Regions from separate parts of the Paenibacillus sp. FSL H8-0175 genome, predicted to be linked through region 3. Evidence: predicted binding sites of a transcription regulator. Region 3 holds the regulator's gene; each other region holds the start of a gene.
What was found. The regulator LexA, encoded in region 3, represses DNA repair genes until DNA is damaged. The targets are predictions, from matches to a motif close to CGAACATATGTTCG.
Positions count from the first base shown of each region.

Region 1: a site for LexA is predicted at 5,861-5,874, ahead of addB (helicase-exonuclease AddAB subunit AddB). Genes of this name have one in related genera too.
Region 2: a site for LexA is predicted at 3,719-3,732, ahead of recA (recombinase RecA). Genes of this name have one in related genera too.

Region 1 is NZ_CP150299.1:5,518,003-5,525,592, forward strand. Features, by position in the region: gene addA (helicase-exonuclease AddAB subunit AddA) at 1-2,214, opposite strand, end outside; gene addB (helicase-exonuclease AddAB subunit AddB) at 2,217-5,729, opposite strand; gene MHH46_RS24545 (class I SAM-dependent rRNA methyltransferase) at 6,503-7,590, opposite strand, start outside.
Region 2 is NZ_CP150299.1:4,248,202-4,255,791, reverse strand. Features, by position in the region: gene MHH46_RS18860 (RodZ domain-containing protein) at 1-420, shown strand, start outside; gene MHH46_RS18855 (hypothetical protein) at 500-661, shown strand; gene MHH46_RS18850 (YajQ family cyclic di-GMP-binding protein) at 872-1,363, shown strand; gene pgsA (CDP-diacylglycerol--glycerol-3-phosphate 3-phosphatidyltransferase) at 1,519-2,106, shown strand; gene MHH46_RS18840 (competence/damage-inducible protein A) at 2,215-3,501, shown strand; gene recA (recombinase RecA) at 3,802-4,866, shown strand; gene MHH46_RS18830 (regulatory protein RecX) at 4,977-5,702, shown strand; gene rny (ribonuclease Y) at 6,019-7,563, shown strand.
Region 3 is NZ_CP150299.1:3,965,960-3,973,549, forward strand. Features, by position in the region: gene metH (methionine synthase) at 1-1,675, opposite strand, end outside; gene MHH46_RS17650 (FixH family protein) at 1,855-2,280, opposite strand; gene MHH46_RS17655 (HAD family hydrolase) at 2,543-3,328, opposite strand; gene MHH46_RS17660 (hypothetical protein) at 3,363-3,884, opposite strand; gene MHH46_RS17665 (DUF896 domain-containing protein) at 3,934-4,143, opposite strand; gene MHH46_RS17670 (LysM peptidoglycan-binding domain-containing protein) at 4,253-4,666, opposite strand; gene lexA (transcriptional repressor LexA) at 4,918-5,544, shown strand; gene MHH46_RS17680 (L,D-transpeptidase) at 5,723-6,061, shown strand; gene MHH46_RS17685 (hypothetical protein) at 6,212-6,592, shown strand; gene MHH46_RS17690 (hypothetical protein) at 6,815-7,393, shown strand; gene MHH46_RS17695 (MBL fold metallo-hydrolase) at 7,499-7,590, opposite strand, start outside.

The DNA of each region.
Region 1 (7,590 bases), 1.6 Mb from region 3:
ATGAGCCGAGAAGAGGTCATACTCTTCTTCAGCCTCTTTTGCATATTGCATCTCCACCGCCATCTGTACTGCTTGAAAATAAGGACCCTGACTACACATACGCACCGTAGCCAATTCTTCTTCCGTTAATCCGACCACAGGTGAACGAAGTACGCCAGCCAGCGGAATGTCCTGCTGAGGATTATCAACTATTTTTAAGAGGGAGAGTGCAATTTCCACTTCTGTAGCTTCAAAATAACCTTTATTCAGATCACCATAAGCAGGGATTCCTTCCATCCGAAGCTCTTCGATGATTAGAGGGGTCCAGATTCTTGCCGAGCGAAGCAGGATTACGATATCACCGTAAATAACCGGGCGCATAATCTTGAGTCCTTTATCGTAGATAAGCAGCGGCGATCCACCGGTCATCCCCGTCATTTGTGAAATACGCCGGGCAATTGCCCGTGCTTCCAGCTGCGCCGTCTCGCTCTCAATGGCTTCACTCTCCTGAAGTGGCGCCTCACCGTCTTCAGAAGTCTCTTCTGACTTCCCTGCTGTTGAACCACGATCTATCAATAATAACTCCGGTGCAAAAAAGGTATCGGGACCCTTCTCTGCTGCACCTGGGAAATTCGCTCCGTAAACAAGCTCAGCGCGTTCGTCATAATTAATCTCCGCTACCGTCTCATTCATAATCTGCCGGAAGATCATATTAACGGCATTCACAACCTCCATGCGACTGCGAAAATTACGGGCCAGATCGATAACCGAAGCGCTAGACGATTCATTAGTAATTTCAGATGGATCATCGATTGGGTGTGAGCCAAAGCTGCGGTATTTATCCAGGAATAGCCCCGGCTCCGCCAGACGGAATCGATAGATACTTTGCTTCATATCTCCGACCATAAACCGGTTACCGGGTGTTTCACGGGATATTAGCCGCACAATCTCCTCTTGCACACTATTCGTATCCTGATACTCATCCAGCAGAACCTCATCGAATTGAGCACGGTATTCCATAGCTGCATCAGAAGGCAGGGAATGACCGGGCGTAGAGTCCGGATGGCGTAGAATTTGCAGACAATAATGCTCCAAATCACTGAAGTCGACTAGACCTCTTCCTGCTTTTTCAATTCTATAACGTTCACCGAATGCTATCACTGTCTCTGCAAGCTCTGCCATCAGTGGAGCCGCTTCGTTCAGCTCTTTCAAAAAAACCTCAGGCGGACGGCCAAACAATGCTTTCTGAAGATCTAAAATACTCTTCTTCACACTGTCGCGCAGTTCCTTCACCATCTCCTGCAGTCCAGGATCTGTCGAATCCTTCTTACAAGCCTTTAATTTTCCAAAATATACTTCCATAAAAATATCATATAATTCTGCCCAAGGTCGTTCGTTAACGGCATCCTGCAGTGCATTTACCATCTCAAGATCAGTGGTTAAATTCTCAGCATAGGGTGCCGGACCACCCGGTTGTAGTGCAATCTCCCGGCCTTGCATCAGCTGACTGGCTGCACCCGCAAGTGTCAGCTTCGCTTCTTCAAGAATGCTCAGCACCCATGGCGTTCCACCCAGACTTTCGGTGTCTGGCAATGAGAAATCAGCTGCAGTATCACGGAGCCATTGCGCTGGCCAAGGATGGCTGCGGGCGTAATCATGCAATCGTTGTATGAGCGCATGCACTGCATCATCACTGCGTTCACCACTGAACCAATCAGCGAGCTGCACAAATATGCTATCCTCGCCATCCGCACCTACCTCACCGTACTTTTCCTCCAGCAACTCTTCGAGCAGCTCCTGCCGCATCATCTCCGCTTCATGCTCATTTAATATGCGGAAACCCGGATCAATCGGAATCATTTGATAATAACGCCGGATCACTTCCAGACAGAAGGAGTGCAATGTTGTAATCGAAGCTTTGCCCAGCAGGGATAGCTGACGGCGCAAATGGTCGTTCTCCCCGTTCTCCTCCAGCTCCCGATCAAGGGCTTCCCTGATCCGCTGCCGCATTTCGGCAGCCGTAGCTTTGGTAAACGTGGCTACTAGTAGCCTGTCTACACTGAAGCCGTTCTCTTCCTTACTGATCTTTCGAATAATCCGTTCTACCAGCACCGCCGTCTTGCCGGAACCTGCTGCCGCAGCAACAAGGATGTCATCACCGCTCTCCGCAATGGCGCGCCACTGGTCATCACTCCATATACTTCCTTCCGGTTTCGCTTCTATTTCAGCCTTCATACTCAAGGTGTAGTTCCTCCTTTGCGGGACAGCAGATCCCATATAACGTCCTTCCCTGGCTTACCCAGATTGTTATAGCTGTTGCCTTCCACAGCTTCATCGAACTGGCAGACAGGCCTAAAGGAACAGAATGTGCAGGCGGTCTCCTGCCCAATTCGGTACGGCTCAATCGCCACATCACCCTCTGTAATCCGTGTCCCGATATCCGAGATCGTCCCTCTAACGGAGGATAATAGATGGCTCCACTGCTCTGGTGTAGCTACTGAAGCACTGCTATAAAAGCTGCCGTCAGCTTTTACTGCTACAGGCACGATAGAAGAATACCCTTTGTCTAAAGTGGTATCCATCAGGGAGACAACCTCACGATCAGCTGTAAGCAGTCCTTTCATCTTGAAGCGTTTCAACAGCTCTTGCTCAGCCTGTTCCTTGTTCATCCCGTTGGATGAGGTTAACAACGGATCATGCACATGGAAATAAAGTGTGCCTGCTGGAAGTGCCGGCTGCCCCAGCCATTGCTCCGAATATGTCAGCAGCACATCCAAATAAGTCAGCATTTGCAGCGACAAGCCATAATACACCTCATGCAGCTTGAGATCCTTTTGGCTCGATTTATAATCAATTACCCGCAGAAGAATACCGTTCTCTCCACGGGCCATGTCTACACGGTCAATCCGGCCAACGACCTCCATCACACAGCCATTCGGCAGCGTAATTCTTAAAGGCGGCAACTCCTTATCCGGTCCAAAATCCAGCTCCAGCCCTACTGGCTCAAAGCTGCCCCGGCGGGCGTGCTCGCCCAGAATCACAGAAGCACGTCCAACAATATTCTTAAGCTTACGGGAGATGTACCCGTAACGTTTGGAGCTCATTAGAATTTCACCCTGCAACATCGGAGATAGCCGTTCTACTGTCTCACTGGCCTCACGCCGACATTCATCCGGAGATAAGCTGCCCCAGCCCCGTCCCTCTTGTTTCAGTCTTATCGCCATATCACTTAACGCAGCATGGAACAGCTGTCCAATATCAGGTGCTTGCAGCTTATATAACTGGCGCTCTTTCAGTCTTAGTCCGTAGGACGCAAAATGGGAAAATGAGCACGCAACAAATTTCTCCATCCGGGACACACTGCCCCGCAGTGTTGAGCCACCATACAATCTGAGGCTTGTGCCACGCTTTAGCTTCGTTCCCTCATTACGATAGAACAGTGAACTTAGCAAACGTTCCAGTTGAAATTTACGATCTTCGTTCTTAGTAAACCAGTTATACACATCCCACCATAGCTCCGGAATTTCTGTTCCTTGGCGCCACTGCCGCAGCTGCATAATCAATGCGCGAAGACTCTGTTCTGGTTGACCAATGAAACCGAGATGGATAGGATTTCCGACTTCTATAGGTAGTCCCGAAGGGGGAAGTGCTGACAAGCTGTGCTCTTGAACCCTTGGGAACATTCTATGCAAATGCCGGATAACCTCAGAGGGAAGGAGAGCTTTGCCCTCATCATCCGCTGTAGCGTAGCTAATCCAGAGCTTTCGGCTTCCTGTCGTTAGTGCATTATAGATCAGAAACCGCTCGTCCAGCAGTTTACGAGAAGCGCCGGGAGCAAGCTCCATTCCAGCATTCTCTAGTACGGAGCGTTCACCTTCCGAGAGAATTCCATCTTCCTTAAACTGCGCAGGCACAACACCTTCATTAAATCCAAGCAAAAAAGCGTATTTAACCCCCGTTGGGCGAGTCCGATCCATATTGCCGACCAATACTTGATCCAGTGCGGGCGGAACTAGTCCCATTTTAAGTTCAGCAAGACCTGTCTCTAGAACTCCAGTGAACACTTCAAACTCAAGTCTTTCATTACCCATCATTTCTACTATCTGATCTAGAAGATCAAGTACCGCACCCCACAACTGGCTATGTTCCCTAGCCTTCTCGGGTTGGCCCTTCTCCATAGACTTAACACTGAGTTTCTCCAGCTTTCGCGCAACATCCGTCTCTTCAAGCAGCTTGTACAATGCCGTACAAAGTTCAAGACCGCTACGACTTTTCTGGATTCTTTTCTCAAAAGCAAATAATGGACCTGTTATACTAGCACGGCATCGTTCCATAGTAGCAAGCAGTTCATCATCCATCTGTCTGCCGCCTTCCAGCGACAAGCTAGGAATACCTTTCCAGGAGCGGCCATCTGTCCAGCGGTACCCCTGAATCCCACAAGCCAGCACATAGTTTTCTAAAGCATCCATATCTTCACGCGTAATACTACCGTCTAGCGGAAGCAGAAGCTCCGTCTTTACGCAACGGAATACATCCTCATAACGCCAGCGACGACGCACTACATCCAATGCGGAACGTATAAACTCCACTAGCGGATGATGCAGCTCATTCACCTTCTGGTCCAGAAAAAATGGCACTCCATAATCTTGGAACAACGGCTGAACCAGCTGCTCGTAATCGCCAATATTGCGCATCAATACGGCCATTTCGCCATATTTTGCACCTTCATCCCGCGCCAGTCTAGTCATTTCGCGCAGGGCTCCCTCAACCTCTGCTCTGTGCGAAACTGCGGCGCCTATGGATATAGCCTCTCTTGCCAGTTCATCCGCACCTATCCAAGCCTTCCTGCGATCATATCCCCGTTCAAGGTGAGCAAGTACTGGACTTTCTTCAAAACGTGGAAGAACCATTGGCTCCAGCAGCTCGTCCCATACATCAATGCCCAGCTCTTCAGCAATTCCACGCAGTTTAATGTAAGTAACCGCAGTTGGGTGAAACAATTCAAGCTCATTCAACTGATCTCCATAGGGGTAAGGACGATCAATTGTAAGCGAAACCGTCAGCTTCGAAGCTTGCTGCATCAATTCTCGAAGCACTACGAATTCCTGCGGAGTAAATCCATGGAACCCATCTACCCAAATCTCTGCCCCGCGAATGTAGGAGGAATCTGGAATATGCTCAGCCAGTTCTGCTAAACGATCCTCTTCATCGATATAAAGACGGGACATTTCCTTCTCTAAATCGCTAAATACCAGCTGCAAATCATCCAGCTTACCCTCAAGAATAGGACTTCTTGCAATAGCTCCTCGCATAGCGGACAGCTGTTCCTCTAAATCAGTGGAACCCAAACAGCAACGTTTCATCTCCATGTGCAGTTGGTTCAGACGTTCCACAAAACCCGGTCTGTCTGCTGAGGCACCGAATAATTTCAGTTCCTCTTTGCGGCGACTGATGATTTTGTAAATTAACATTTTCTTACCTTCTTCACTGATTGGCAGACTTGCACTGCCACCAGTTTCCTGCTTCACACGATAGGCAAGCCGCGAAAAACTCAGTGTCTGCGCCCGAAGGCTTCCCTTCACATTCCCTACGGTCAGAAGCCCCCGTTCTGCTCCAAAAGAACCTTGCTCTGGCACAAGAATAATAATCGGCGCACCAAGCGGTTCCTTTTCTAAGGAAGAAGAGATAGATTCCCATATTTTTGTTGTCTTGCCACTGCCCGAGCGGCCTAGTAAAAAGGTTACCGGCATAAATGATAGACTCCTTCCGTAGCGGAGAAAATATATAGAATACAGGGTGAAATATCCACCCATTGATTACACTCCAATTAAAAAAGTTCAGTGATTCCTCGTCCCCTCAGTATATCATAACCACACTAATCGGAACATGTGTTTGCTAGTATTTTCTAATGTTTTACAAAGGATAAACAGCTACGAGTACAAATAAAAAAAGCAAACCTCCGAATTTTGGCGGCTTGCTTTTTAGAGTGTTTAGTTTGTTTTTAATGCCAGATGTGCAACGTTAGATTGGAGCTGCCAATGTCAGAGCATAGGGTCAATGTTAGACTGTTCAGCGTTCGGCGTTCAATACTCAACACCCCGCACTCAACATTAGCACTCTACACCGATCGTTTTGTAATCCGCATTCCGCATATCATAATTCAATAAGCATCATTCGTTGTTTACCATTTAGTATTCCGAATTTAACATTCAACATTTCGGCTCGGCTTGTTTCATTAATTACTTACGGACCCAGGAGCCGTTATTCGTGGATTCAGTGCTGTTATGGCAGCTTTTCGGACCCCACTGACGCTATTCTTCGAAAATGTGTGACATTACGGGTGTTTTTGGGGCAATAGCGCCTTTGGGGTCCGTAAGAATTCAATAATAGCCTGTTTGCGCTAAATAGAGTCATCTGAGTCCGTTAGCAACTCCTTGCATTACAGTCGACTCACGACCACCCTACGTCCAGCCCGTTTATCCTACTTGTTACTTGGCACTGTAAACCTTTTTGACCTTCAGGCTTATTTTTTACTCCGCACTTCAAAAATCGCAAACTTCAGATAGTGTCCTTCGTTAACGCCAAGTATTTGTGGGTGGTCTTTGCCTGTGGCCCGCCATTCCACAAGTCTCAGCACCTTGCCAGCATCTTTAGCCGCATCGGCAATCGTTTCGAGGAACAGATCTGGCTGCATATGGTAAGAACAGCTTGCGGTAACCAAATAGCCGCCTTCGTTCACCAGCTTCATCCCGTGCAGATTGATATCCTTGTAACCACGACAAGCGCCAGCTACTGCACTTTTGGTTTTGGCAAACGCCGGAGGGTCCAGGATGACTACATCCCAAGTTCTTCCTCCACCTGCTGTCATCGGCTTGGATGTGTCGGTTTTGGCTGTTTTGCCTCCGGTTTTAGGATTTGCAGCAGCTGCTGCCGTCTCTGTTCCACTTGCAACTGTCGCCCGTTCAGAACGTTCCTCTAGTCCTTTAACCTGATTCCGTAGATATGCAAAAGCATCATCCACTACGAATTCAACACGATCGCTAAAGCCGTTCAGCTCCACATTCACTTTGGCACTCTCAATGGCGTGTGCTGAAACATCAAGGCAGGTTACTTTTTTCGCGCCATACTTGCAGGCATGCAGCGTGAAGCTGCCCGTATGCGAGAAGCATTCCAGCACTGTCGCACCGTCCCAATAAGGGAACGTTACATGTTTGCCGCTCTTATTAACTGGTAAGGTCTGTAGTGAACCATCCTCAGTTTCAATTTCCTGTAGCGTAATGCCGCTTCGTCCTCCCCACCCTTTCATGAGCGGAGCAATGGAAGCTCTATTCTCACGTTGGTCAAAGAAGTAACCTGTCTTCTGGCCCTCTTCAATATCAACGACCAGCTTCAGGCCATTCTCGCTCACGGTTACATGCCTTGGACATTCCCCGTACAGCACACCCGTTGTCTGCTCCATACCTTCAAGCTCGCGCACACTAACATCACTGCGCTCATAGATTCCGCGCGGTGCCATAACCTGCACCAATGCTTCGACGATTTCTGCACGCCGCTTGTCCATTCCGAGGGTAAGCAGCTGCACAACCAAAATATCTCCGAATCGATCTACAA
Region 2 (7,590 bases), 280 kb from region 3:
GCAACTACTGAGCCAACTACGGAGCCTACGCCAACACCGACACCAACGCCGTCTCCTCAATCGATCACAGTTACACCAGATGGGAAGTCAGGCAAAACAACGAAATTTAAGGTTACAGCTCCTGCCGGAAGCGAAGTTAAGGTTGAGATTGTTGCATCCGGAGTAAGCTGGCTTGAAGTTTACAAAGGCGAAAACTCTAAAGGTGAAAAACTCTCCTTCGGAAATACTGCAGCAGGAGAAACTATGAGCTTCGTTCTTGGTAGTGAGGGCATGTATATTAAGTCTGGGTATTCCCCAGCAACTGAAATTACCGTAAATGGTCAAGTAATCACGGATGAGAAGACGTCCTCACGTCTCCTGCTTAATCTTGACGACGGTTCTGGAAGTGAAGGTACCCAAAGTGACGGGACAGGCGAATAACAAATAGGATGTATAGACTTTGGCTTTAGGGAGAACATAAGACTGTTTTCAGTTTTAGCCAAAGTGAGGTGTACATCTTATGACAGTTAGCTGGATTGTAGCTGGCCTTGGGGTTGTTGTCAGTCTCATCGGATACTATTTGACACCAGGTGCTTGGGGATACGGAATTCTCGGATTCGGTATTGCACATATTGTGCTAGGAATTCTGGATATGTTTCGTAATCCGGTCCGAAGCAGATAGAAGCTGTAGAAATGAACGTCTCCAACGGCGTACTTCCGGTGGAGACGTGTTTCTACCCTTTGAACCAAACTCACTCGAAGGAAAAGCTCCACTTAGTGGGGCTGTTTTCTATGTCGGGTGAGCTACATAATGATTTATCCAAAATTAGACTTAATAGTACCATTCTCTTATAATAGTAGCAGACTAATTGTATAAAGGACGTGGAGTTTAATGAGTTCAGAATGTTCATTTGATATTGTATCCAAAATGGATATGCAGGAGTTAACGAATGCTATTCACCAAACAGAGAAAGAGATCGACAACCGCTTTGATTTTAAGAACAGCAAAAGCAGTCTGAAGCTGGAGAAAGACGCACTTATAATCGCCTCTGAAGACGAATATAAGCTCAACGCTGTTATTGATATTTTACAATCAAAGATGGTGAAAAGAGGCATTACCCTAAAAAATCTGGATTTCGGTAAAGTAGAACCGGCTTCCCTGGGATCTGTACGTCAACGTTTAGGGCTTAAGCAAGGCATTGATCAGGAGAATGCGAAAAAAATTAATATTCTGATCCGTGATTCAAAATTAAAGGTGAAGAGCCAAATCCAAGGGGATCAAATTCGTGTAACCGGTAAGAGCCGCGACGATTTGCAGCAGATTATTCAGATCTTGCGTAAAGCTGATTTGCCGCTGGATCTACAATTCATGAACATGAAATAGAATTTTGTGCCCCGCAGTGCTTATTAGCACTAACAACGCGGGGTGCTTTCTGTTTTTTTGACACCTATTTATTGCTATAATATACTTGCTTAAGTAGAAATGGATTAGCCTGATTTAGGCAATTTGTATGAACGATTTAGGGGAGGAAAACTTCAGTGAATTTGCCCAACCGCATCACGCTAGCTCGTATTTGCCTGATCCCGATTATGATGTTTTTTTTACTGGTGGATTTCAGTTTTTATCCAGAACCGATACATTGGGGCTCGTTTCAGCTATCTGTTAATCATTTGGTAGCAGCTGTAATCTTTTTGCTTGCGGCCAGCACGGATGGAATAGACGGCTACATTGCTAGGAAATATAATATGGTCACCAATCTCGGTAAACTCCTTGATCCACTTGCGGACAAACTGCTGGTATCTGCAGTTCTGATTTCACTTGTGGAGCTGGGCAGATGCGATTCATGGATTGCTATTGTAATCATCAGTCGTGAGTTTGCAGTCACCGGACTTCGCCAGATTGCATTGCTAGAGGGAAAAGTGGTTGCCGCCAGCAAATGGGGCAAGATAAAGACGGTTGTACAAATTGTTGCGATCTCACTGCTGTTGTTGAATAATTTCCCATTTCAATTTGTCAGTATTCCTGTAGACGATATTGCTATTTGGGCCGCAGCGCTGATCACTATTTATTCTGGAATTGATTATTTTGTGAAGAATAAGGATCTGCTACAGCTGCATAATGCGTAAGCATGTAAGCTGGATATACAAGGAAAGGTAATAGGTGAAGCACCTATTACCTTTTTTGAAATCCAAAAGCAGTGTACCTACATTATAACGAGGAGGCGAAAGCCAGGTATGAAAGCGGAGATTATTGCAGTAGGGACAGAGCTTTTGCTCGGTCAAATCGTGAATAGTAATGCCCAGTTTTTGTCTATCGAGCTAGCTGCCATCGGGATCGATGTATACTTTCAAACCGTTGTCGGTGATAACAGCAGCCGCCTACAGCAAGCCATCGAGATCGCTCAGAGTCGGGCTGACGTTATTATCTTTACGGGCGGAATTGGCCCCACTGAGGATGATCTGACTAAAGACGCACTGGCTGCATCGCTAGGTAGAACGCTCCATATTGATCGTTTGGCGATGGATCATGTACAACGTTTCTTTGATGATCGTAAGATCGTTATGACCGAAAATAACCGCAAACAGGCACTTATAATTGAAGGAACTACACCGTTGCCGAATGAAATCGGTCTTGCGGTTGGGATTGCTTTTGAGCATGAGAAGAAATATTATATTGTGCTTCCAGGTCCACCTCGTGAGATGAAACCGATGTTCGTAGATAAAGCAGTACCGTGGCTACAGCAGCACGCCTTGACGAACGAAACACCGCTTTATTCAAAAATGCTCAAATTTGCCGGCATCGGAGAATCACTGCTGGAGGACAAGCTCATCGAACTGATTCGCAGTCAGACTGATCCAACGATTGCTCCGTATGCCAAAGAGGGAGAGGTAACTGTTCGTATTTCGACAAAGGCCCCTTCTGAGCATGAAGCTACAAAAAAGCTGGAGATACTGGAACAACAAATCAAGGAGATTTTGCCGGAACATTTGTATGCGAACATTGATGTGCCGCTGGAGCAATTGATTGTGGATTGGATGGCGGATGCCGGCCTGACCTTAAGTGCGGCAGAGAGCTGCACCGGAGGTTTGCTGATGGAGAGCATAACAAATATTCCAGGCAGTGCTTCGATGTTTGCCGGCGGAATCGTCTGCTATTCGAATGACTTAAAGAAAAAGTTACTGAATGTGCCAAGTGCTTATTTGGAGGGACCCAATGCTCCTGGAGCCGTAAGTCGAGAAGTTGCCGAGGTGTTGGCTGACCAAGTGAGAATGATTGCTGACAGCGATTTCGGCTTATCTGTTACGGGTGTGGCTGGACCGGGTTATTCTGAGCGCAAGCCTGTTGGACTTGTATTTATCGGCTTGGCTGAACGGGGACGTAAGACAGAGGTCTATGAGCTTAATCTTAAAGGTACACGGGAAAATATCCGGTTGCGTACTGTAAAGGCTCTGCTGTATCGTCTGTGGCGGAGACTTGAGGAACGCAAGGTGGAGACACCTCTTGAGGGTTCAGACTTGTAATGGGAGATTAGCCCAGTTATAATAAACACATACGGAAGAACCGTGGCACTGAGATTTCTTTGCTGCGGTTTTTTGTATATTTGCAGAGATTTTGATCACGATGACTACTCATGATCATAAGTCGTTGATGTCCGGTGAAGTGGGGAATTTAATTAACTTCTATCTCCGGAGGGAGGCTTACAATAAAAGGGATAAATAACGCCCAAGACAAAAAAAACGAATGTATGTTCGAAAAAAAGCTTGGCAAGACCTTAAAAACACGTTATTATATTACTATAAACAGTGAAGGAAGTGGTCTGATTGTCAGATCGTCGTGCAGCGCTTGATATGGCGCTTCGTCAAATAGAAAAACAATTTGGTAAAGGTTCGGTAATGAAACTGGGAGAATCCACGCATATGCAAGTGGAAGTTGTACCTAGCGGATCTTTGGCACTTGATATTGCGTTAGGTATAGGCGGACTTCCAAAGGGACGTATTATTGAAGTATATGGACCGGAATCTTCAGGTAAAACAACAGTTGCTCTTCATGCTATTGCAGAAGTGCAAAGACAAGGCGGACAAGCTGCATTTATCGATGCCGAGCATGCGCTTGATCCGAAATATGCACGTAACTTGGGCGTAAATATCGATGAGTTGCTGCTTTCTCAGCCAGACACGGGTGAACAAGCGCTGGAAATCGCCGAAGCACTCGTTCGTAGTGGAGCCGTTGATATTATTGTCGTTGACTCCGTTGCTGCTTTGGTACCTAAGGCTGAAATTGAAGGCGATATGGGTGATTCCCACGTCGGATTGCAGGCTCGCTTGATGTCTCAAGCACTTCGTAAGCTTTCTGGTGCCATTAGCAAATCCAATACGATCGCTATCTTTATCAACCAGCTTCGTGAGAAGATCGGTGTTATGTTCGGTAACCCTGAGACAACTCCGGGTGGTCGTGCATTGAAATTCTACTCTTCTGTACGTTTAGATGTACGTCGCGTAGAGAGCATCAAGATGGGGAACGATGTGGTTGGTAACCGTACTAAGATCAAGATTGTGAAGAATAAAGTAGCCCCTCCTTTTAAACAGGCTGATGTTGATATTATGTACGGTGAAGGGATTTCCAAAGAGGGAAGTCTTGTAGATATCGGTACTGAAATGGATATCGTGAATAAGAGTGGTGCATGGTATTCCTACGAAGGCGAGCGTCTCGGTCAAGGCCGTGAGAATGCTAAACAGTTTTTGAAGGAACATCAGGATATTGCCCTTATTATTGAGAATAAGATCCGTGAAGCAAGTAATTTATCCACTATTGTTGCTGCGCCGAAGAATGAAGATATTATTGCAGAGCAAGAAGAAGAAGAGAAATTGCTTCTCGAAATCGAATAGTATATTAAGCAATAGGACGCCCTGTGATTGATTGTTGCAGGGTGTCTTTTCTTAACAAGTAATGAAAGTAAGACGATAACCGATCTATTGCTACGAGGTGACAAACAACTATGGTAATACAACTGGATTTTGAAGCAGAAGAACAAGATGAGCAGGTGTTATCTGATTTTCCTGAAGGAGAACTCTTAGAGATCACTAAAGTAGAACGTCAAAAGAAATCTGATCACCGTTATATCATACATTTCGGAGCATATAACATGACTGTGCACGAGGACGTCATGATTAAATATCGAATGATTACTGGTAATTCTTTTATGAAGGCTGATTTGGTTGAAATTGTTGTAGCTGATGAGCGTCAACGAGCTTATGTAGAAGGCCTCCGTTATCTAGAACGTAAACCACGCACCGCTATGGAAATGACTCGCCGTTTACGCCAGAAGGAAATAGGAGAGACTATTATTGCGGAAGTGGTGCAGCGGCTGCAGGAGGAAAGACTTCTTGATGACCCTTTATATGCTAAGCAATGGGCAGAGCAACGAATAGCGAACCAGCGGAAAGGGAAGATGTGGATTCGACAAGAGCTACGTGAGAAAGGGATAGACAAAACCCTTATATCGGAAGCTTTGGAGAATATTACTCCTGAACAAGAGCTGGAGAGCGCACTCGAAACTGGGCGCAAGAAATGGAATCTCATCCGTGGAGAAGCTTCAGATAAGCGAAGAAAGACTGGAGCCTTCCTTATGCGCCGTGGATTTTCGGGCGATATGGTTCGCCAAGTGATCAATACTTTACTTGCGGAAGACAATTATGAAGGTGAAGATGAGGAGTTTTACTAGAATCACTGATTCTCTTGACATTAATGCGTATATCGACTCTCTTGACAATGTCTTTTTATAAATAATAAAATATAACATGAATCGGCATAAAATTAGAATCCTTTTTCCTTCCCAAAAAGGAGACTGTTTTAAACGGTTCACGTACAACTCATATGAAATGTAATCGCCGGATAAGGCGGGCAGTGTGCATGTGCAGCATGTGCAGTATGGCAATCGGTTGTTTACCGGTTTTTTGTATGGTGATGAACGGATAGTTAAACAACTGCACAATTCCCAGGGATATACCTTGGAGAGGAACCAACGAGGAGGTGAACAGATGCTGGAATCATGGATCTGGGTCATTATCGTTCTCGTTGTAGCTGCAATATTCTTTGGGTTCGGTTATTTTATTCGTAAATCCCTTGCAGAAGCTAAAATCCAAAGCGCAGAAAGAGAAGCCGTTGTCATCGTTGAGAATGCGAAGAAGGACGCTGAGGCGCTGAAGAAAGAAACAGTATTGGAAGCTAAGGACGAAGTCCATAGAATCCGTACTGAAGCTGAGAAAGAAACTCGTGAACGTCGGAATGAAATCCAACGGCAAGAGAGACGTTTGCTGCAAAAGGAAGAATCTCTGGATAAAAAAATGGAATCGCTTGAAAGAAAAGAAGAACAAGTAGCTAACAAAGAGAAACGAATTGATGAAACCCAACAGCAAATTGATGTTATTTACAAAAACCAAGTCACTGAATTGGAACGTATCTCCAATTTAAGCATCGAAGATGCAAGAAGTATCATTCTTAGCAATGTTGAGCAAGAAGTTCGCCATGAAACGGCACAAATGATCAAAGAAATTGAACAGCAGGCGAAAGAAGAAGCGGATAAGAAATCCCGTGAAATCATCACACTCGCTATCCAACGCTGTGCAGCTGATCACGTAGCGGAAACAACGGTTTCAGTTGTTACGTTGCCGAATGAAGAGATGAAAGGTCGGATTATCGGTCGTGAAGGCCGTAATATTCGTGCTTTGGAAACTCTTACAGGTATCGACCTCATTATTGATGATACGCCGGAAGCAGTTATTTTGTCAGGATTTGATCCAATCCGCCGTGAAGTGGCCCGTACGGCACTTGAGAAATTGGTGGCTGATGGACGTATTCACCCCGCTCGTATTGAAGAGATGGTGGAGAAATCCCGCAAAGAAGTGGACGAACGGATTCGGGAATATGGTGAACAAGCTACTTTCGAAGTGGGCGTTCACGGTTTGCATCCAGATTTGATCAAGATTCTGGGGCGTCTGAAATTCCGTACAAGCTATGGTCAAAATGTATTGAAGCACTCCATGGAGGTTGCTTATTTAACAGGACTGATGGCCGGTGAGCTTGGGGAAGACATCGTGCTTGCAAAACGTGCAGGATTACTCCATGATATCGGCAAAGCGCTGGATCATGAAGTGGAAGGTTCGCATGTTGAGATCGGCGTTGAACTAGCGAAGAAATATAAAGAACATCCGGTTGTTATCAACAGTATCGCATCTCATCATGGAGACTGCGAAGCTACCTCGGTTATTGCTATGTTGGTTGGTGCCGCTGACGCATTGTCGGCTGCTAGACCTGGTGCTCGCCGTGAAACACTGGAAACGTATATTAAACGTCTAGAGAAACTGGAAGAAATCTCAGAGTCGTTCGAAGGCGTTGAGAAATCATTTGCTATTCAAGCGGGCCGTGAGGTGCGCGTGATGGTACAGCCAGAGAAGATTGACGATGCAGAGGCATTCCGTCTTGCTCGCGATATTACGAAGATGATTGAAAGTGAACTGGATTATCCAGGACATATCAAGGTTACCGTTATTCGTGAGACACGGGCTGTTGAATACGCTAAATAGGCAATAAGTAGATAACATACTCTTGGG
Region 3 (7,590 bases):
ACCGCTCCACTTTTTCTGTATTTACGATCGCATAATCCAACCCAGCTTTTGTACATTCATAAAGGAATACGGAGTTCAACACTTCACGTCCCGCTTCCGGCAATCCAAAGGAGACGTTGCTAATGCCCAAGATCGTATGAACACCTGGAAGTGCTTCCTTGATCAAACGAATGCCGTCAATCGTTTCTTTTGCTGAACCGATATATTGTTCATCTCCGGTTCCTACAGGGAACACCAACGTGTCAAAAATAAGATCTTCTCCTGCTAAACCGTACTTATTCACTAGCAAGTCATAGGAGCGTTTAGCCACTTCCAGTTTATCTGTCGCCTTAATGGCTTGTCCCGTCTCATCGATGGTACCCACAACAATAGCTGCACCATATTTATGAATGATCGGCGTCACCAGCTCGAATTTTTCTTCACCATCTTCAAGGTTAATGGAGTTAATTATCGCCTTACCTTGACAGTACTGCAAAGCCAAATCGATAACCTTAGGATCGGTAGTATCGATCATCAGGGGTACTTTAACCTTTTTCACAACCAGTTCTAAGAAAAGCTTAATATCTTCAATCTCATCACGGTCAGGGTCTTGTACACACACGTCAATAACCTGTGCCCCACTCTTCACCTGAGCACGGGCAATTTCTGAGGCTTCCTCATATTTACCTTCGACGATAAGACGTTTAAATTTACGAGAGCCAAGTACATTCGTACGTTCACCAACCATGTATGGACGGTTGTCGTTCTCAATATAGATAGGCTCGATGCCTGAAAGTGCAGGCGGATGATTACCTGTCAGCGGGCGTGGAGGATATTCAGAAAGTGCTTCCTTCATCGCACGGATATGCTCTGGTGTCGTTCCACAGCACCCCCCCGCAATGTTCAGCCAGCCTTTTTCGGCAAAGGCTGCAATCTTGCGAGCTAAAGAATCTGGAGATTCATGATAATGTCCGTTCTCATCCGGCAATCCTGCGTTTGGATAACAGCTCACGGCTGCGGAGGAGATCTCCGAAAGCGAACGAATGTGATCCCGCATGAACTCAGGACCAGTCGCACAGTTGAGGCCCATAGAGATAGGCTTCAGATGTTCTAATGAGATATAAAATGCTTCAATATTCTGACCCGCCAATGTAGTACCCATTGGTTCAATTGTTCCGGAAATCATAACCGGCAACGTGATGCCAGTCTTTTCAAAAGCATTACGAATACCAATACTTCCAGCTTTAACGTTAAGTGTATCTTGAGAGGTCTCCAGCAGCAAAACATCTACTTTACCGTCGATCAATGCCACTGCTTGTTCCTCATAGCTATCAACTAACTCTTGGAAAGTAACGCCTCCAGTTACTGAGAGCGTTTTTGTTGTTGGACCCATAGCCCCCACGACGTATCGCGGACGGTCAGGTGTGTCATATTTGTCTACTGCTCTGCGAGCCAACTCTGCTGCCGCTAGATTGATCTCACGTGCCCGCTGAGGAATATCATATTCAGCTAGCACAACAGAGGTTGCACCAAATGTGTTAGTCTCAATGAGATCAGCCCCTGCTTCGAGGTACTGCTCATGAATCGTCTGAATGACTTCTGGACGTGTTAATACCAGCATTTCATTACAGCCGTCCAGCTCATCGCCTCCAAAATCTTCTCCAGTAAGAGGCACCTGTTGGATCATCGTGCCCATTGCGCCATCAAGGATCAAAATCCTTTGTTGTAAGCTTTCCTCAAGTGTATATTTAGCCAACTAATAGTCCCCCCAGTAAAACATTAGAGTAAGTTTAGCAGAATAAAGGGATTTCGAAAAGCCTTCCTTTCCACTCTGCTTTATCTGTTATTGCTCAGTAACCTTTGCGAACCTTTGAATCATGGTTTCACAGACAGCTCTTTGCTAGGCATAGAGTGCTGTGTCCGGGCTGTCACATGTGAAGTGACATTATATTGTCCTTCCTTTTCAAGGGTCCCTTCTGCTTGATAGACTCCTTTACCAATTAGCTTTCCCTTAAGCTCTATTTTCTGTCCCTCATCATTTTTATTCACAATTTCGAACAGAACCTCTTTTGCATCATCTACTGCCTCGTTATCTTGGGTCACCACAGCTTCAAAGGTTACCTTTTGATTTACAACAACTTCTTCAGGACTCCATTGTAGTTCGACTTTGATAGGTTCCATAGACATGTTCATATTCATGTTATGTATTTCTGAATGCTTGGTTCCATTTGAAGAACATCCACCTAGTACTAGAAGTGTTGCACCTAATAATACAGCGACTAATTTCTTCGATCTCATCATTTGGAGCCCTCCCAATCATTATCGAATAATAAAAATCTACCAATTCATGTTATACATCTCCATCTATTATACACATTATTATTGGTTTTTCAGTATTTTGCATCAATTCCGCATTAGTCTTGTGACTTAAATCATTTACTTAAAAATCTAATGAAATCCTTATGTTAGTATGTATGTACAGAAAAGCAGCGAGTTTCTTAGGATCTCAGAAACTCGCTGCTTTTATAAAGTCTTTATATTGGAGCTAATAGCTCTGTATATCTTACAAGGATTGAACTAGTGGAAGAAGTTCCTCAAGGTGATTGATTTCATGATCCGGATGAATATCAAGACTAGGTGCTCTACCTTTTCTATTAATCCAGACCGTGGTCAACCCTGCTGCCAGCCCCCCACGGATATCCGTTGTCAGCTTATCGCCGACCATAACCGCTTGCTCAGGCGTTACATCAAGAAGCTCTAAAGCATGCAGGAAAATTTCCTTATCCGGTTTGCCTTTACCAAAGCTTCCGGAAATCACAATATGATCAAAGAAAGGAATTAACTCGGGCACACCATCTAGTTTCTCTTGTTGCAGTGCAGGACAGCCGTTCGTAAGTAGCAGAAGCTTCACTTGACCCCGTAACTGCTCCAGTACATGCATTGTTTCTTCATAGATGTATGGACGTTTTCTGCGCTCTGCTGCGAATTTAGTTGCCAAGGTCTCAGCTAGTGCTTCGTCTTCCACCCCTAACGCTGCAAGTCCGCGACGCCAAGACTCTTTACGATATACCGGTGCAAGCTGCTCCAATTGACGGAATTCTGGCTGTTCACCTGCCGTAAAGTTAGCCCAGAGTGCTTCATATGGATTAATTCCGATCATCTTTGTAAATGGGAACGTCTCATAAGATTCATATAAGCTACTTGCTTCCTTACGAACTGCAACTTCTAGTTCTTGTGGATCGATCGTATCCCCGGCGGCTTCACAAGCAGAACGAAATGCTTCTTCGACGCTCCGATCATCCCACAGCAATGTATCATCAAGGTCAAATAGTACAGCAGAAATTGGCATTACAGGTCTCCCTCTCCCTTTAACTGGTCTAGTTCTATTCGTGAACTACTTCAATGTTGTGAGCTTTAGCAAATGCTTCTAATCGTGTACTCATCGCATTAGTATCATAGCGATTCATAAGTTTTGTGAAAATCCATTTCGTACGTTTCCCTTTATGCTTAATGACTACAGCTCCACGCGAAAGGGTGATTTTCTCAATATCTGCAGCTGGAAGTCCGCGTTCGCGATTGAATTTAATAGTGGACAGTCTTGCTTTTTCCACCTTCAAGTACGGACGACGGAAGAACAATAGCGCTGCCAGCAAATAGTACAGTACTACTCCCAGCCAATTAGCCAGCATGCCATTACCTTTGGCCTGATCAATAGAACCAACTACCCAAAACATAGTGCCAAGTATCACTAACACTACCGGAAATGCAATGTTGCGACCTTTAAAGACTTCGGCATTCTGGGTAGGAGATTTAGAGGCATAAATCGTATCCTTGCCTTGCTTCTTTCTTTGCTTGTTGATTTGCTGTGTGTTGCGTTGAACCATTCTTTCCCAAGAACGGGCCATGTGCGTTCCCCCTAGTCATCCTGAAATATCTATGAAAAGGAACAGCGAGCTAATGTTTAAGCCCCTTGTTACCTTGTTCATGCTCATCGTTATCTACCACTTCAATAGTATTTAATTGTGCTCGGAAGTTATTGCGGATATTCCCCAGGTAAATTTCACGAAGCTTGGCGCGTTCCGCCACTTCCTCTTGATTAAGGCCTACGCTCTTCTGTTTGCGTGCCAATTCGTTAATTCGCGCGACCAACTCATCAATATTCAATACTTTCCCTCCCCCTATAAATTAATTCTAACTCTGCCATGAGAAAAAGAGCTTGTCAAGGTCTACTCCCTGCAAGCTCTACTGGTCATTCTATTATGTTCTCAGAAAATTAATAAATAGGTAAAGTAAGTATGTCTCCAGCGTTAATTTGACTACTCTTAATCCCACTTGAACGTTTAATTCCTTCTATATAAACAACTGTCTTCATATCAGCTGGTTTATTCTTAAGGGCAATACTCCATAGTGTATCTCCACGTTCAACCACAATCCGCTTCTCTTCCTTCATTATAGTCGTCGATCCTGCAAATACATTTCCCACTACTGTTAGGCCAGATAATACTAGCACGAAAATCAATATTAACTTAATAAAGAAATCTTGACGGAACAACGAAATCATCCCTCCAAGCAAACGTTCCGTTATCTCTTTCACCTTAGCGGAATTACGGGCAACGTCATTATGTCCTATAGATTCAACCACTGGGGCCTTATCGTAGATGCTGCGGTATGTACTGTATTTTAGCATAATCATCATCCTCCAAACACTTGTTCTTACTTTCGAATTTATAATAACACGAACATGTGTTTTGTTCAATACTATTTCAGAACAATTGTTCTCTTTTTTTCGAGAGACTCAAGCGGTTCATTTTATTATCATTTGTCTACCATTTTTTAACTCTAGCAGATTAATATTTATAATAGTTAGAACTTATGTTTGTGCGAACGGTAGTTCTATGTTATAATTTTCCCAAACATTACTATATGGGGTTGATTCCAATGTCAAAGATTTCAAGTCGCCAGCTGGCGATCCTGGAATTTATACGAAGCGAAGTCCGCAGCAAGGGTTATCCACCTTCCGTCCGGGAAATTGGAGAAGCTGTTGGCCTTGCTTCCAGCTCCACAGTTCACGGTCATTTGGACCGGCTTGAGAAGAAGGGACTTATTCGTCGAGATCCAACGAAGCCACGTGCAATAGAATTACTAGGCCAAGAGGATTCAGAGAATGTTCACCAATTCGCGCAGACCATCTCACGGATTCCTGTCGTAGGTAAAGTTACCGCCGGGGTACCTATCACTGCTACAGAGAATATCGAAGACTACTTCCCACTTCCTACTCACTATGTAGGTGACAACAAAGTATTTATGCTGTCTGTCATGGGTGATAGTATGGTGGACGCAGGCATTATGAATGGTGACTATGTGATTGTTCGCCAACAACAAACAGCGGACAACGGAGATATCGTTGTAGCCATGACCGAAGAAGATGAAGCAACCGTTAAGACCTTTTACAAGGAACGTGATCATATACGGCTTCAGCCGGAGAATCCAGCTTATGAGCCGCTTCGCCTTAATCGCGTAACTATTCTCGGAAGAGTCATCGGATTGTTTCGAGATATCCACTAAGTATGCACTTCTAACATAAAAGGCTGGTCCGCATATGCGGAACAGCCTTTTTTCTACGTTTTTTTGCTTTTCCAACCACTTACGAACATTTGTTCCCAATGGCTAAAATGGCCATTTTCTATGAATAACCCTTTAGGCGTTCTGCTCATATCCTAATTAGAAAGGAGTGTTGCGTATAATGCCCAACTACCGAATTATTGTAGATCTGACCCAACGAATGTTATATCTTCTGGACAATGATATTGTGATTAGAGGTTTCCCTGTCGGCATCGGTAAGATGTTAACCCAATCCCCAGTGGGTGAATTCACTATTATTAACAAACAACCCGACCCAGGGGGTCCCTTCGGTGTGTTTTGGATGGGACTGTCTAAACCACACTACGGAATTCATGGAAACAATGACCCTTCCTCCATTGGGAAAGAGGTGTCCCACGGCTGCATCCGGATGTACAACGAGGATGTGTTAGCACTCGCTGCTATTGTCCCTATAGGCACACGAGTAACGATAAGAAATTAAATTCGAATGGAGGCTCGGCAACCCCCAAATCACATTAAAAAATGGGGGTCATTACATAAGTAAGTATTTTTTCATTAGCATACTAGGAGTTTGGTGATTATATGTCGAATATTGTTAACAGGATTGCAAATTGAAAAGGATGTGTTTAGTTTGAATAATTCAAAAATTAGAACCCTCGTCGATTTTAAAGTCGATGCACTGGGTAAGCTGTCCGGTTTACTTTTAAATGATGAACAAGCTAGTGGAAAAAAAGTGAATTTGCTCACCTCTTTTGGCAGCATTCAGGGAATCGTCTCTCCAACCGTCTCCAACAAAGAGGATGTATTTGATTTAAAATCTTTGATGGATGATGTAATTGTAGACGAATACATATCTTATTTGGGAGCAGAACACCCTGATAAAAATTTCAGCTATAACTTTGTTGTCCTCAATGACGTTACTGTAAGACCTTATGCTAGTTATGGGACTCCGATCGAATACAAACAGCTGATTGTTTATACCGATCATATCACTGCCTTCAATTTTCTATAGGTTTACATAATCACCTTAAAAAGCACTCTTGCAGCAACCCCAAATTTTGCATCATTTGCAGAATCGGAAGGTTTCTCTGGGTGCTTTTTTTGGGTTAATCGTGAAGTCGATCCTATAATTCCACGAATTTCCCTTTTAAAAGATACTAGTGGAGATCATTCAGGCATATCTTTCAATAAGCAACAATTTGAGTCTAATGAGATAACTAGGAGGTGTGATTATATGCTGATTATCTTGATGTACTTATTTGCTATTTTAGGAGTTGTTTTAATTCTAAGTGCCGCCATTATAAAATTGAAAACGCTATCTGCTTCATCTGAAATTTCTAAGCTAGTTAATGCGACCTCATCTTTTAACATCAGCTTCACCAAAACATTCATTCCCCCCAATCAATCTCACTTGATCGCACTTAACGAGCCTAATAAAAAATTAGCAATTGGCACCAAAAATCCGAAGAGTAACAAAAAAGCAGTAGCAAAGCTATACTCATTTGATAATGTAATGGGATCCGAGATTGTGGTTAACGCACTTACCCTTTCAAAAGTATCCAAAAGACATCAAAACAGCAAAACTACTGCAACAAGTGCAGATATTAATGTCCTTAAGGACACCGATGAAGAAGCTAATGTGATAGAAGAGCTTACGCTTAAAATATATATGAACAGCAAAGAAACGCCTGTGTATTGTATCTCCTTCTTGCCGGGTTTATTGCCTATTCAACAATCCGACAACCAGTACAAGGAAGCTTACTCCCAAGTACAACAATTGCATGCACTGTTCAGGTCAATCGTATCTGAATAATTAAGTTGTTTTTTGCGCAATAAGATGTGTGAATTATTTTTCGCAAAAGCCTTTGATGTAGACACCATATCGCCATACCCTCATTTGTTTTCGACATAGAAAAATCTAAAATTGCACACTAAACCCATCAAACTGGTGAATGCCCGTACCATGTGCTACTACCTTTTGCTCACGTAACTCACGAACCGCCTTTTTGA